One region of the Halotalea alkalilenta genome, then DNA from elsewhere that is predicted to be linked to it. Evidence: predicted binding sites of a transcription regulator. Region 1 holds the regulator's gene; the other holds the start of a gene.

Region 1 (7,846 bases):
CACTGCGTGACTTCACCAGCAGCAACGGCTGGACCGTCGGGGCCGATGCCAGCGTGGCGGTGGCCGACATTGGTGCGAGTGGCAACATCAATACCAACACCATGCAGCAGCCGATCATCGGATTCGTGATGAACAACGCGGGAATCCAGGCCGGCGTTTCGCTGCAAGGCGCGAAGATCAGCCCGCGCTGAGTGCACGCGGGCGTGATTCGGCTCGGCTCGTTGCTCGTCGGCTAGCCGAGCCCGTCAAGGAACCGAGGGGCATGCACGACGCAATCGAGGGACCAAGTCCCGGCGCTTGGCGAAGGACTTGAGCTGTCTTGAAGGATGCTGAGACATTCTTCGCCGGCGCTGTCCTGGCCTTCGCGCAGGCACTATGATCAGCACGGGCAATCCAGTACGGGCATCGACAAGGCGCCCTGTGCTCTCCACCCTGAACGCTGGCCCACATCCGCTGTACGCTCTCCGTCGTCCGTCGGTGGGGAAGTGTCCTGGTGTCGAGCTTTTCCATGACCTGCTGCGAGATTCGTCCCGCCATGCCGAAGCGTTTCCTGTCCCTCGCATTCGCCCTGCTGCTCGCCGGCTGCGCCGGTGCACCTCCTGCTCCGACGCCTCCTTCACCTCCTCAGGTGCCGACCCCGGTGGTCGAGGTGCTCGATTTCGAGACCCCGGTGATCCAGGATCGTGCGCCTGCGCGGCGCTACTCCGCCGAAGAGGGGCGTGCTCTCGAACGACGCAGCGGCTATCGCGTCGACCACTCGGTGCGCAGTGCCGGGGTCAACCAGCGGGTTCGCTATCTGGTGATCCACTATACCGGCGGTGACGACGCCGCTGCGCTGCGCGCCCTCACCGGCAGCCAGGTGGGGACCCACTACCTGGTGCTCGACCAGCCTGGCGAGTTCCAGCAGCAGCCGGTGGTGCTGCAGCTCGCCGACGAGTCGATGCGGGCGTGGCATGCCGGTGTCAGCGCCTGGGGGGACCGGGAAGGGCTCAACGACACCTCGATCGGCATCGAGATCGTCAACCCGGGCTTCACCCAGACCCCGAGCGGGCTGAGCTGGTCGCCGTTCTCGGAGTCGCAGATCCAACTGGTGATCGCGCTGGCCAAGGACATCGTCCAGCGCTATGACATCGAGCCTACCAATGTGGTCGCCCACTCCGATATCTCGCCCGGGCGCAAGCTCGATCCGGGGCCGTTCTTCCCCTGGCAGCGCCTCGCCCAGGCGGGCGTTGGCGCCTGGCCCGAGCGCGCCACGGTGGCCCGCTACCTGAACCAGTTCTCCAACGGTCGTGTTCCCAGCGTGCGTGCGCTCCAGCAGGGCCTTGCGCGCTATGGCTATCGGCTCGAGCAGACCGGGCGCATGGACGATCAGACCCTGCGGGTGCTGAAGAGCTTCCAGATGCGCTTCAGGCCGACCGACCACACCGGCTTCTACGACGCCGAGAGCGCGGCGATCCTGTTCGCCTTGATCGAGAAGTACCACGGTCCTGCTCAAGCTGGAGCGATCCTCGCCAGCAGCTAGGGCGTGTCAACACGCCCTCGGTGGACCGCTCAATCGGCGCAGGCGTCGCTGGGCGTCGGCAGGCTGACCCGCTCGGCGGGGAAGCAGAGGGTGAAGCGGGCGCCGCGGCCGAGGCTCGATTCGATCTCCAGCCGGCCCTGGTGGCGCAGCAGCACGTGCTTGACGATCGCAAGCCCAAGGCCGGTGCCACCGGTCGCGCTGGAGCGGCTCTTGTCGACGCGGTAGAAGCGCTCGGTAAGACGGGAAAGGTGGCGCCGCTCGATGCCTTCGCCATCGTCGCTCACCGACAGGCGGCCTTCGCCGCTGTCGGCCAAGTACCAGCGCAGTTCGATACGGCGGCCGTTGCCGGCGTAGCGTACGGCGTTGGAGACCAGGTTGGTCAGCGCGCTGCGCAGCTCCTCGCGGGCGCCGAGCAGCTCAGCGGAGGTCTCGATCTTGAGCTCGAAGTTCTGGCGACCCTTCGACAGCGCGACGCCGTCGCTGTGCACCTGTTGGATCAGTGCGGCGACATCGACGGCGATACGCGGCGAGAAGCTCTGCTCGTTTTCGAGCCGCGACAGCATCAGCAGGTCGTCGATCAGGTGGCGCATGCGGTCGGCCTGCTGCTCCATCTGCGCGACGCCGCGCGCGAGCCTGGGCGGCAGCGCGGTTTCAGCGGCCTGGGCCAGTGGCTCGAGATAGCCGGTGAACACCGTCAGCGGGGTGCGCAGCTCGTGCGAGACGTTGGCGACGAAGTCGCGGCGCATCTGCTCGAGTCGCTGCAGTCGGGTGATGTCGCGTACCACCATCAAGCGCTCGTGATCGCCGAACGGGGTGATCTGGAACTGCAAGGTGCGCGACTCGTCGACCGGCGAAGGCAGTTCGAGCGGATCATCGTAGTTCTGGGCGAGGAAGTAGTGGACGAAGCGCGGATGGCGCAGCAGGTTGGTGACGTGCTGGCCGCGATCCTGAGGCTGCTCGAAGCCGAGCATCCTGGTCGCCGCCGCGTTCCAGCTGTCCAGCGCCGCGTGGGCGTCGAGGATCACCATCGCGTCGTACATCGCCTCCGAGGAGCGCTCGACGCGATCGATCACGCCCTGCAGGTGGGCCTGCTGCTGGCGCTCCTGCTTCTGGTAGCGGTAGAGGCGATCGAACAGCTCGCCCCAAAGCCCGGTGGCCGACGGTGGATTGGCGCTATCTGGAGCCTTGGCCCAGCGATACAGCCGCCTGAGCTGGCGAAAGGTCAGAAGCAGGTAGAGTCCCAGTCCGGCGGCAAGGCCGAAGCCGGAGTGGCCGTAGTGCCCACCCAGCAGGGTGCCGAGCGCGCCGCATAGAGCGAGCAGCAAGAATTCGCGGGTCCAATGGCGCATCGGGAGCCCGTGGCCGCCTCCTTGTCAGGCGCGTGAGCGCTGGCGTGAGAACCTATAGCCGGTGCCGCGCACCGTCTGGATCAGGTAATCGTGACGCTCACCGAGCGCCTTGCGCAAGCGGCGAATGTGCACGTCGACCGTGCGCTCCTCGACATAGACGCTGGCGCCCCAGACCTGGTCGAGCAGTTGTGCGCGAGAGTAGGCGCGCTCCTGGTGGGACATGAAGAACGCCAGCAGGCGATATTCGGTCGGTCCCATGTCGATCGGCTCGTTGTCGATGCTGATTCGCTGGCTCTCGGTATTGATCGACAGGCCATCGACCTCGATCACGCCCTGGCTCGCGGGCGCCGCCCTGCGCAGCACTGCGCGCATCCGCGCGATCAGCTCGCGGGGCGAGAACGGCTTGGTGATGTAGTCGTCGGCGCCGGCTTCGAGCCCTTGCACCTTGTTGTCCTCCTCGCCCTTGGCGGTGAGCAGGATCACCGGGATTTCCCGAGTGGTCTCCTCGCGCTTGAGCCTTCTCGCCAGCTCGACGCCGCTGATGCCGGGCATCATCCAGTCGAGCAGGATCATATCGGGACGTTCGTCGACGGCCAGCGCCAGCGCCCGCTGCGCGCTGTCGGCCTCGAGGACCTGGAAGTCGGCCATCTCCAGGGCGATCGCGATCATATCGCGGATGGAGGATTCGTCATCGACGATCAACACGGTTCGGGTCATTGCAGATCATCTCTCTGGGTGGGTTGCAGGCGGGGCGAATCCCCGGCCTTCTGCCGGCCCGCGACCGCGCCCTGGGGCGCAGACACATGACGATTCAAGCGCAGTGACGTGACAGTCTCGTGACATACCCCCGTCAGGCGGGCCAGGTGGCCAGACTGATGCCGGCGAACATCACTACACCGACCCAGTGGTTGTTGAGAAAGGCCTGGAAGCAGCCCTCGCGCGAGCGATGCCGGGTCAGCCATTGCTGATGAACGAACAGCGCAGCGATTCCCAGCAGCATGATCCAGAAGTAGCCGTCCAGGGAGAACGAGAGTCCGAGCCCGATGAGCAGCAGCAGGACCAGTGCCTGGAGCATCGCCAGGATGGCCAGGTCCAGCGAGCCGAACAGTATCGCGGTCGATTTGACCCCGATCTTGAGGTCGTCGTCGCGATCGACCATCGCATACTGGGTGTCGTACATCAGCGTCCACACCAGGTTGGCGAAGAACAGCCACCAGGCGGCGGCGGGCACGCTGCCGGTCACCGCGGCGAAGGCCATCGGGATGCTCCAGCTGAACGCGGCGCCAAGTACCAACTGGGGCAGATGGGTGTAGCGCTTCATGAACGGATAGAGCGCCGCCAGCGCGGCTGCGCCGAAAGAAAGCATCACGGTGAACGGATTGGTGAAACAGACCAGCACGAAGGCCGCCACCAACAGTATCGCGAACAGCGTCAATGCCTCGCGCGCAGAGATGCGCCCGGTCGCCAGCGGCCGCTCCTTGGTGCGCTTGACGTGGCCGTCGAAGTTGCGGTCGGCGTAGTCGTTGATGATGCAGCCGGCGGCGCGCATGAGATAGACGCCGAGCACGAAGATCACCAGGATGTGACGGCTGGGCATACCGTCCGCGGCCAGCCACAGGGCGCAGAGGGTGGGCCACATCAGCAGCCAGGTGCCGATCGGGCGGTCGAGGCGCATCAGTCGGGCGAAGTCGGGCAGGCGGCGCAGCGGACCGGTTTGAAGAGCGGTGAAGGCGGACATCGGGTTTCCATATGCTCGGATATCGGACACCGGCAGTGTAACACCGGCATGAGAGCCGGATTCATGGCGGATTATCTACGCCCAAACACGTCTAGGCAGGGACGGAGAGTGTTGCTAGCATGTCGAACGCTGTTTCCGAGCTTTCGCACCATCGTGCATGCGTCCCAGACCAAGGCATCCAGTGCTTGTGATATGGTCGCCGCATCACCGGGCGGGAAATGGCACAGGCGGTGCTGCCTCGATGGCTCCGGTGCCTGATTGGATAGTCGTCGGTGGGTGAGGCTTTCGGTTTCACTGTCGGATGGAGCATCGGTCGTCGCGACGGCAGGAAGCTTTATCGCGACGCCCCGTACGGAGTCGGCTTCTTCGCGCTATTAGCGTGGGGGATGGTTGGCTCAACAAAAAAACGTCCGGCTCAGCCGGCAGATTCGCCATCGTCATGGCATACCCAGGAGGCAATGATGCGTAAACCAGAACTCGCAGCGGCAATCGCCGAGCAGGCCGATCTCTCCAAGGACAAGGCCAGCCAGGTGCTGAACGTGATCCTCGAAGAGATCACCGCCAGTGTCGCCAAGGGTGACGACGTCACCTTGGTCGGCTTCGGTTCTTTCACCGTTCGCGAGCGTGCCGAGCGCACCGGCAAGAACCCGCAGACGGGCGCTCCGCTGACCATTCCAGCGAGCAAGAACGTAAGCTTCAAGCCCGGCAAGGGCCTCAAAGACGCCGTTTCCAGCAAGTAAGGCGCGCTCTGATCGGCACCGGCGGCATTCGTCGCCGGTAGCCGCTACTTGAATTCCCCTCTCTCGATCCTCTTTGCGTGTCTCGTCACGAGGCGTGCTCGTGCGCGCATTTCCGCCCCGCTGTGGATTACCTCGGCAGGCTCGTTCGCTCGTTCCTGGCGCGAGTGCCGACGCTGGCCCAGACTGCGATGAAAGCGCTTTCGGTTGCGATGGAGGCTTCAGTCGCCATCAGGGAACCCGGCGCGGATGATCGCACGGCTGCGCAGCGACTCGACGCTGGCGCCAGACGCTTCGGGAGAAGGGCATGCCGATGGAGCGGCACGAGAGATTAGCGGATAGCTCCCGCATGGAGCCGGTGCTGGCCGAGGTTGGCGCGGGCTTCATGCTGCGCTACACGATCGCCTCGTTCGGGCTTTTCCTCGCCGTGATGACCCCGGTGACGATCACCATGGCAATCCGCGTCGCCGAGCTCGACCCGACTGGTAAAGCAGTCAGCCTCGGGTTCATTCTCGGTGCCGGTGCGCTAGTGGCGATGGTGGCCAATCCGCTGTTCGGCCAGCTCTCGGATCGTACCCGCTCGCGCTTCGGGCGACGACGCCCGTGGATGTTCGGTGGCCTGCTGGTGGGGGTGTTGGGGCTCGCCGGAATCGGTGCGAGCACATCGCTCTGGTGGGTCGGGGTGCTCTGGTGCGTGGTCCAGGCCGGGCTCAATGCCACGCTTTCCGCGCTGATCGCGGTGATTCCCGACCGGGTGCCGGAACAGCAGCGCGGGCGGGTCTCGGCGTTCTATGGCATGTCTTCCAACGTCGCGGTGTTTTCCGGAGCGGCGATCGTCGACTTGGTCGGTGCCGAAGGCATGGCGATGTTCCTGGTCCCGGCGCTGATCGGGCTCGGATGCATGCTCCTGTTCGCCCTTCGCTACCCCGAGCCCGAGGTGGCCGGGCTGGCGCCACCCAAACCATTCTCGACGCTCGGGATGCTGCGCGATTTCTGGCTCGATCCCAGGCAGCATCCCGATTTCGCCTGGGCCTGGGTGAGCCGCTTTTTGCTGTTCATCGGTGGGGCGATGTTGATGACCTATCAGGTCTACTACCTCACCGACGTGCTCGGCATCGATGCGCTGGACATCGGCCGGCGGGTGTTCGTTTCCTCGCTGGTGATGGGCGGCTGCATGATGCTGGCTTCATTCATCTCCGGCTGGCTTTCCGACCGCTCGCGCCGACGCAAGCCGTTCGTGCTGCTCGCCGGGCTGGTCTACGCCGCGGGCCTTGGCATTCTCACCGTGACCAGCAGCTTCACCGGCTTCCTGGCCGCGATCGTGGTCTCATCGCTCGGCTTTGGCGTCTATCTCGCCGTCGACCAGGCACTGGTGGTCGATATCCTGCCGAATCGCGAGCAGGACGCGGCGAAGAACATGGGTATCCTCAACATCGCCAACGCCGCGCCCCAGTCGCTGGCGCCGGCGGTGGCCCCGCTGTTCCTCGCCATCGGCGGCGGCGGCAACTACGTTGCCCTGTTCATCACCGCCGCTGCGCTGGCGTTGGTCGGTGCGCTTGCGATCCTGCCGGTAAAGGGCGTTCGGTAGTGCCTCAGAGCGAGTGGGCGAAGAACTGGGCGATCAGCGTGGCGCCGAGGAAGACCCCTGCGTTGGCCAGCAGCGATACCACCACGATCCGCCAGCCCAGCTGGCGGAAGGCGGGAATGTCCTTGGCCAGCGAAAGCCCGGCGAAGGTCAGCATCGGGGTGACCATGGCGAGGAAGTTGACCTTGGCGGTCAATGCGCTGATCTCGGCCGAGAACGGCGTCGCCGGGAAGGTCATCGCCATCGCTACCAGCGAGACCCAGCAGACGGCGGGCAGCAAGCGCCGGGTACCGTGATAGAGCGCATCGCCGATCACCACGGCGATCAGGATCAGTGCCACACCGGGCAGTGCCTCGAGCATCGGCACGCTGAAGCCGATCCAGTTGCCTACCAGCACCATCAGGCCGACCATCAGCCAGGCGAGCAGGCGCTGGCCGTAGCCGAGCGCCGGTACTTCGTGGACCACGCTCTCATCGACCTCGGCTGCGGGCCGGTGCGGCTGATGGGCGCGACGCCCGATCAGCGGTTCGAGCTTGTTGTAGGTCCACACCGCCAGCGGCAGCGAGATGAACAGAGTGAAATAGGTGCCGATGGTCGTCGCGATCAGGTTGGCGGCGGCGGCGAAGGTCGCCACCTCGTCGGCCACCTCGGGGTGCTGGGCGGCGATGGCGCCCACTGCGGCGGCGGTCATGCTGCCCGAGCCCACTCCCGCACCCATGCCCAGAGCGATGGGATGGAAGATGCCGAGGCTGGCGACGAAGCCGGCGAACAGCGAGATGAAGATCGCACCGATCAGAGTGCCGGTGATGTACTCGGCGAGTACGCCGCGGCCTTCAGCGGAGTTCATCCCGAAGCGCTCGCCGATGATCGCCAGTCCCGGCTCGCGACCGATCGAGAAAGTCGCGCCGATCGCCT
Region 2 (7,846 bases), 350 kb from region 1:
GCGCATGCGCGAACTGCTCAGCGACGCCTTGGCGCAGGGCGCAATAGGGCTGAGCACCGGGCTCGCCTACATCAATGCCCGCCACGCGCCAGCCGAAGAGATCGATGCGCTGGCGGCGGCGGTGGGCGCGGCCGGCGGTATCTATGCCACTCACCTGCGCAACGAGTTCGAAGGTCTTCCCGAGGCGATGCACGAGGCCTTCGATACCGCCCGTCGCGCGGACGTGCCGCTGGTTATCTCGCATCTGAAGTGCGCCGGTGCCGGTAACTGGGGCAACGCCCCGGGGGCCATCGCCCGGCTCGAGGGGTTCGCCGCCGAGCATCCATGCAATTGCGACTGCTATCCCTACAGCGCCAGCTCATCGACGCTGGACCCGGGCCAGGTCACCGCTGATGTCGAGATCTTCATCACCTGGTCGGCGCCCCATCCGGAGATGGCCCAGCGAACGCTCGAGGCGATCGCCTCGCAATGGGGGCTTACGCTGCTCGAGGCAGCGCATCGGCTGATGCCGGCGGGAGCGGTCTATCACAACATGAGCGAGGCGGACATGAACCTTATCCTCGCCCATCCGTTGACCATGGTCGGCTCCGATGGTCTGCCCAACGATCCCCATCCACATCCACGCCTGTGGGGCACTTTCCCAAGAGTGATCGCTCACTATTGTCGAGACAGGAAGCTCTTCGAGCTGCCCGAGGCGATCCGCAAGATGACCTCGCTTCCGGCAACCCGGTTCGGTCTCGAAGGCCGGGGTCGAGTCGAGACCGGCGCTTTCGCCGACCTGGTGTTGTTCGATCTCGACATGCTCGAAGACATCGCCGACTTCGCCCATCCAGTGGCCGCCGCCCGCGGCATCGACTGGGTGATCGTCAACGGACAAATCGCCTATCACCAGGGCCGGGTAGACTCCCGCGCCGGCCGGCTGCTCAAACGCACGCTCGCGAGCGCTCCCGCTGAGGTAGCCCATTTTTGACCAGACCCGCCGGGTGTCCACTGGCAAGGCGCCCGGTACGTATTTCCAACAACGATAAAACGAGGTCACTCGATGAACAGCCAAGCGTTTTTGATCTGCTTTTTCATCTATCTGGCGGCAATGATCTGGCTCGGCTGGTGGGGATCGCGCGCCCATCGCGGCAGCGGAGACGACTTCCTGCTCGGCGGGCGCAAGGTCCCGCTGCTGCTGACCATCGGCACCACCATCGCGACCATGGTCGGCACCGGCTCGAGCATGGGCGCGGTGGGATTCGGCTACGTCAACGGCTGGGCCGGTACCCTCTACGGCCTCGGCGGCGCGATCGGGATACTGCTGCTGGCGTGGATGTTCGCGCCAGTGCGACGTCTGCGCTTCATGTCGATGGCCGAGGAGCTCAGCTACTACGTTGGCGGACACCGCCTGGTGCGCAACCTCGTGGCCGTGCTGATCTATCTGGCGAGCATCGGCTGGCTGGGCGCGCATATCCTCGGCGGCGGCATGTATCTCTCCTGGGTGACGGGGATCGACCTCACCGCCGCCAAGATCATCGTTGCGATCGGTTTCTGCCTGTTCTGCATCATCGGCGGCTACATGGCCATGGTATGGACCGATACCGTGCAGGCGATCGTCCTCTTCGTCGGCTTCATCGCCATGGCGGTGTTCTCGCTGATCGAAATCGGCGGCTGGTCGCGGCTCGGCGAAGGCATGGACGAAGCCGCGCTCAGCTTCCTCGGGGTCCAGAGCATCGGCATCATCCCCGCGATCTCGCTGGCCGCAGTGGTCGGCGTCGGGGTGCTCGCCACGCCCTCCTATCGACAGCGAATCTACTCCGCCGCCTCGGAGTCGAGCGTGCGCAGCTCGTTTCTGGTCAGCGGCCTGCTCTATCTGGCGTTCTCGATCATCCCAGCGATCATCGGCATGGCCGCTCGGATCATGGCGCCGGATCTCGACAACCCGGGCTTCGCCTTCCCTTACCTGACCACCCAGGTACTGCCGCTGTGGCTCGGCATGCTGGTACTGATCGCGGGGCTCTCCGCCGCGATGTCGAGCGCCACCTCGGACGCCATGGCGGGTGTGGCGACGCTGCTGCGCGATCTGTTCACCATGGTGGCCGGGCGCTCGCCAGAGGAGGCCAAGCTGGTACGCTACTCGCGCATCGCGTTGGTGACGACCATCGCCGTCGCGCTCGCCTTCGCGCTGAGCTCGGACGATGTGATCACCTACATCACACGGATGATCGCCACGGTGATGGGCGGGATGTTCGTCTGCGGTGTGCTCGGCCGCTTCTGGCCGCGCTACAACTGGCAGGGGGCGCTGGCGACCCTGGTCGCGGGCTCGGCGACCTCGCTTGCGGTGATCGCCAATGCCGAGTGGAACGCGCTGTGGGGTAACCCGATCCTGCCGGCGGTCGGCATGGCGGTGCTCAGCGGCGTCGTGGTCTCGCTGGCCACGCCTCGCTCGCAGGTGAGCCATGAACAAGCGATGGCGCGGATCAACCAAGCCCGCGAGCAAGGCGATGGCGTGGCGGACAGCGAACATGCCTGAGCGAAGCCGGTCGCGCTCGGCCAGACGGCCGAGCGCGACTTTGGACTGCGCGGCCTGATCGGGCAGCATCCACCACCATGGGCGACTAGAAGTCGTACCGCAGCCTTACCCAATTCTCGTCCGGCTGACCGTCGGACGTGTTGGCTAAGGTACGCTCCAGGTCGACGCGAAAGCCATAGGCCATCTTGGTACTGAGGCCAACGAAGTGATAGTTGGTCTGGTACTCATCCCAACGCATGGCGTTGCCTGCGACGTAGGGCTGGGTGCTCTTGAGTATCCCGGTTTGCAGCGGAAAGGTGTAACCGAGGAAGTATTCCCAGCCGTAGGCATCGCCTTCGAAGTAGTCACTCGGCACCGGTGTGCGACGCTCCAACGGCAGGAAGTCCCTGTAGTGGCCGGCGAGCGCGGCCAGGGTCCAGTTGCCGGGCCGCCAGCTCACCGCGCCACCGAGCATCTGCTGGTCGTAATCGGTCGAGTCCTGGCTGCCTTGGCGAACCCTGGCCTCGGTATAGCTATAGGCCGCACTCAGCACCAAGTCGTCGTTGAGCTGGTATTCAGCGCCAATCGCGCCGCCGCCCTTGCGCGTGTAGCGAAGCAGGTCATCGCCACTGCCGCCCAGGTAGTAATCATCGGTGGGCAGCGTCCAGCCCAGATGAAGGGTGACAGGGCCGAACTCATTGACGTACTTGACCAGGTCGCGCCCACGGTAGGAGCCATCGTAGTTGCCGTCGACGCCATTACCCGGCCCCTGGCCATTCATCGCGTTGAGGATCAGGTCGGTCTTCTCGCCCACTGCGCTGTAGAACACGCTGTTCTGCTTGCCGTAGGTCAAGGTGCCGTACTGCTGGCTGACGATGCCACCGTAGAGATAGCGCCGGGTGGTGTGGTTCCTGTCCGGGTCATAGTGGTCGTCCCAGTCGAGCGCCCTGAAGATATCCACACCCGGTTCATAATAAGCAATCAGGTTGAGATCATCATTCAAGAAATATTCAGCGGTAAATCGAAAACGCGAACCATCGTCGAATCCGCGGTGACGGTAGGATCCATCGTCATTGCCCCCCATGACGTTTCGATATCCCGCACGGATACTTCCGCCTATCTGGATTTTCAAATCATTGAATATCGGGGAGCCATTATCGCGGTCGAGCAGGATGACTTCTGCATTCGCGGATCCGGCATGAAACAATGTCAAAGTCGACAATCCCGCCAACACCTTGACGATGATCCTCATTACATCTTTTCCTTGTAGAACAGCACTTTGTGCTTGATTAGTAGGTTCCCATGCCCAAGCCCTGCCTCGAGCATTCGATCGAGAAACGCAGACCGACATCCGCATCCGCTCAGTGAAGGAGTCTGCACGCGCCATATGACCAACGATTATCAGGAGTGTGTAGAATCAGTGACAATCGAATCAATGACGATCGATAGAGGGATGGTGTTCGGCAATATGCTCATCACCCACGGCATATCCATTAAAATAAAATAAGCATGATAATGAGCCCCTATCTTCGCCGGCTCATTATCATGCTTTGATTGAATTAAAACGCATTCGCTCGAATGAAGCGCAGGGAGACGCGGCGGATCCAATAACGGCCAGCCGCGTCTGCGATTGCGCCTCAGGCTTCGCCGATACGTCCACCATCGCGGCGTTGAATCACCACGGTCGAGGAGCGCGGGCGAACCTGGGCGCTCGGCGCGAGGGTCGCGTCGGCGCTATCGTAGGCGGGCCAATTGCCAGGGTGCTGGACGTTGATGAACAGCGCGGTGCGATCGGGCGTGGCGAATATCCCGGTCACCTCGGCCTGGTTGGGCACGATGGCGAAGCGCTTGAGCTCGGCCTGGTTGGAGGGGTCGACCACCGAGGCCGCACCCTCGCGGCGCGACAGCGCCCCGGGCACCACTGCCAGCACTTGGTCGTTGACCATCTCCGCCACCGCGTTGTCGCGCCCCTTGTCGATGCCATTGTCGGTCTGGATCCAAAGGATGCCCTCGCCCTCTCCACGCTGGTCGTACCATAGCCCGTCGGGACTGGCGAAGGCGTTGGCGTCGTCGAGTCCGGAGCGATTGTCCGCCGCTTCACCCGGCGCCGCGCCGAAGACGAAGATTTCCCAGTCGAAGCGCTCGTGCTCACCGTCGCGCTCGACCCAGCGGATCACCTGGCCATAGTCATTGTCCGGACGTGGATTGGCGGCGTTGACCGGTGCAGTGGCGTAGCCCACGCCAGGCGTGCCGATCGATTCGCCCTCCTGGGTGAAGCGTGCGGCGCTATCGGCCTCGGTACGCTTCGAGTTGTTGGTCAGCGACATGTAGACCTCACCGCTCGACGGATCGACCGTGCCCCACTCGGGGCGGTCCATCGGTGTGGCGCCCAGCAGGTCGGCCGCATCGCAGGTGTTGACGATGATCCCGGCCAGATCGCCGTAGATCTCGCCAAGCGTGCGCCCCTGTTCCGGCACCGGGGTATCCTCCGCCAGCGGCAGCCATTCGCCGCTGCCGTCCTCATCGAAGCGGGCGACGTAGAGGGTGCCGTGGTCCATGTACTTGGCCCCGATCGCCTGGCGATCGTAACGCTCGCCGGGACGGTTGGCATCGCTCGGGTCCCAGGGCGCGCGGGAGACGAACTTGTAGATGTACTCGTTGCGCGCGTCGTGGCCGGTGTAGAACACCACCGGCTGCCCCGCGACCAGCTTGCCCGGCCAGCAGCCCTCGTGGCGAAAGCGCCCAAGCGCGGTGCGCTTGTAGATCGGCCGCTCGGGGTCATAGGGGTCGATCTCGACCACATAGCCATAGGTGCGCGCTTCATTGCGGTAGTCTCCGCGAGGATCATCACCGCGCGGGGTATTGTCGAAGCGCTCGAACTCGCCATCGACGCCGCCCTCGACCGTCTCCCACCCATAGATCGAGCGGGACTCGGCGAGCCCGAGCCGCAGCTGGTCGGGATCCTGCTCCGCACGGTTGACGAAGATCTCCGACCAGTTCTCCTCGCAGGTCAGGTAGGTACCCCAGGGGGTGTAGCCACAGGCACAGTTATTGTTGGTGCCGCGGGTCTGGGTGCCTTGCGGTGAGTAAGCGGTCACTGCATGTCGGGAGCCGCGCAGCGGCCCGGCGAGCAGCATCGGCGTCGCGGTGGTGATGCGGCGGTTGCGAGGATCATCGAGCACTGGCGCCCAATGGCCCTGCTCATCCCGGCGTACCCTTACCACGCAGACGCCGTGGGCGTTGATCTCGGTACGCGCCTCATCCAGCGGCCGTGCGCCCTGCTTCGCGTTGGTCGGCCCACCGCGCGCCGCCCAAAGCGCGGACTGGTCGAGATATTCATGGTTGAGCACCAGCAGGAAGTCGTCGGAGCTATCCGCGCCATCGAGGGCGAAGTGGTACATGCCGTCGTGGTGCATGCCGGTGCTCGCCGCCTGGAAGTCAGGCGTCGGGTCGAGGTCGGGATGCCATTGCGCCATCCCCGATACCAGCGGCGTGCCCCAAGGGATCAGGACCTGCGCGACATAGCCCTCCGGCACGACCACCGCGTCGGTCATGCGCGGCGCCAGCGAAGCGAAACCGAGGCTGAGCGGTGCTCGCGCGGCGCCGTCCGCGGCACGGCTCGCTCCCGGCCAGCCAAAGCCACCCAGCATGGTCGCGGCAGCGAGCCCCAGGCCACCGCACATCACCGAGCGGCGTGACAGACGGCGTTCGACGATCGCGGCGAAAGGCAGGTTGCCACTGCGGTTGTGGATACGATGGTCTTCGACTTCCTTGCTCACGGTCGGCTCCTGCAAGTTGATTGTCGATTATCCGCGCGCGACTCAACCGCGCACGTTGCCAGCGCCTCGGGCCTCATTCCCGAGTGCGGCACCCATCATCCACGTGGCTTTTTACAGGCAGGTGACAAAACCCGGCGCCTGCGTCGAACCGGCGCGAGGAGAAAACTGCGCAGGGCTAACCGTGCGGCGGGGAGGTAGTGAAGAAGCTGGAGAGGATCAACTCGGCGGCGACCCCGTCGACACCGTCGTCGCGATAGCTGGCGCTGCGACGGCCACGCTCGCGGGCGAGGGTCTTGGCCGCCCGGGTGGTGCCGCGCTCATCGGTGAACTCGACCGGACGCGCGTAGCGCCCATACAGCCGGTTGCCGAACTTGCGCGCGCGCCGGCTCATCTCGGACTCGCTGCCATCCATGTTGAGCGGCAAACCGACCACGAACAGGTCCGGGCGCCACTCATCGACCAGGTCGGTGACCAGGCGCCAGTCGGGCACACCGTCACGCGCGCTCAGCGGTGCCAGCGCGCTGGTCGAGCCGAGCAGCTCCTGGCCGACCGCGACGCCGATCCGCCGAGTGCCGAAGTCGAACGCCATCACCAGCCGCTCGCCAGGGGCACGGCTGGGCTTCTCGGCGCGCAGCAGCGCGATCCGCGGGTCGAGCAGCGCTGGGTCCTCAGCCATGGCCGGCGGCCACGCTGAGCAAGCGTAGATCGACCCCAAGCAGTCCAGCGGCGGCCTCGCGGCGAGACTCGATCGGGGTTTCGAAAAGCACCGAATCCTGCGCCTCGACGGTGAGCCAGGCGTTGGCCTTGAGCTCGTCGGTGAGCTGGCCGACCTGCCAGCCGGCGCAGCCGAGCAGCACCATGAAACGCTCCGGTCCACGGCCGGCGGCGATAGCACGGAGCATGTCCATCGAGGTGGTCAGCGCGATCTCTTCGCTGACCTGCAGGCTCGAATCCCAATCGCTGGCCGAACCTTGATGGAGGATGAAGCCGCGGTCGGTATGCACCGGACCGCCGAACATCACCGGCCGCTCGGCATCGCGCAGGGTCTCGACCTCCAGGTCGAGCTGCTCGAGCAGTCCGCCCAGGCTCAGCTTGAGCGGGCGATTGACGATCACCCCGAGCACGCCCTTGGCATCGTCATCGCAGACATAGGTGAGCGTACCGGCGAAATTCTCATCGAGGAGCTGAGGCATCGCCAGGAGAAAGTGGTTGCGCAAGCCGTGCATGAAGCTTCCAGGGCGTCATCGGACGCCAAAAAGTGAACCTTGGCCAATCAGCCAGCTACGAGTGAAGCTGAGTTCATTGCGATTACCCAGCTCGCGGTCGAAGGGTCGGAAGGACCCCGACGCCCGCACGATGTCGAGCGCGATCCGATCGAGCTCGGGTTTCCCTGAGGATTGTACCACCCGCAGGTCGCGCAGCCCGCCATCCCGCCCGACGGTGACGCTGATCACCAACCGGCCGTCGAGCCCGGGCGGTATACGGCCGACGCTATCGATGTAGCGCTGCGTCGCCCTGGTCCAATCGGCGATGTAGCGCGCCTCGGCGGAGCGCTCGGCACTGCTCGACGCCC

The links. Region 1 encodes PhoB, which activates phosphate uptake and scavenging genes when phosphate is short. Its sites were predicted from a motif close to TGTCATANNNNTGTCANA; they were not measured.
Region 2: the regulator PhoB is predicted to act here: its motif matches at 6,383-6,400, upstream of A5892_RS03540 (PhoX family protein).

What each region holds. Positions count from the first base shown of each region.
Region 1 covers NZ_CP015243.1:446,499-454,344, reverse strand. Annotated here, with positions in the region: gene A5892_RS02045 (BPSL1445 family SYLF domain-containing lipoprotein) at 1-191, shown strand, start outside; gene A5892_RS02040 (N-acetylmuramoyl-L-alanine amidase) at 494-1,522, shown strand; gene phoR (phosphate regulon sensor histidine kinase PhoR) at 1,552-2,871, opposite strand; gene phoB (phosphate regulon transcriptional regulator PhoB) at 2,896-3,588, opposite strand; gene ubiA (4-hydroxybenzoate octaprenyltransferase) at 3,722-4,609, opposite strand; gene A5892_RS02020 (HU family DNA-binding protein) at 5,071-5,349, shown strand; gene A5892_RS02015 (MFS transporter) at 5,654-6,934, shown strand; gene A5892_RS02010 (DUF3100 domain-containing protein) at 6,939-7,846, opposite strand, start outside.
Region 2 covers NZ_CP015243.1:792,887-800,732, reverse strand. Annotated here, with positions in the region: gene A5892_RS03555 (N-acyl-D-amino-acid deacylase family protein) at 1-970, shown strand, start outside; gene A5892_RS03550 (sodium:solute symporter family protein) at 1,043-2,515, shown strand; gene A5892_RS03545 (porin) at 2,601-3,746, opposite strand; gene A5892_RS03540 (PhoX family protein) at 4,132-6,273, opposite strand; gene ruvX (Holliday junction resolvase RuvX) at 6,449-6,862, opposite strand; gene A5892_RS03530 (YqgE/AlgH family protein) at 6,942-7,499, opposite strand; gene A5892_RS03525 (energy transducer TonB) at 7,515-7,846, opposite strand, start outside.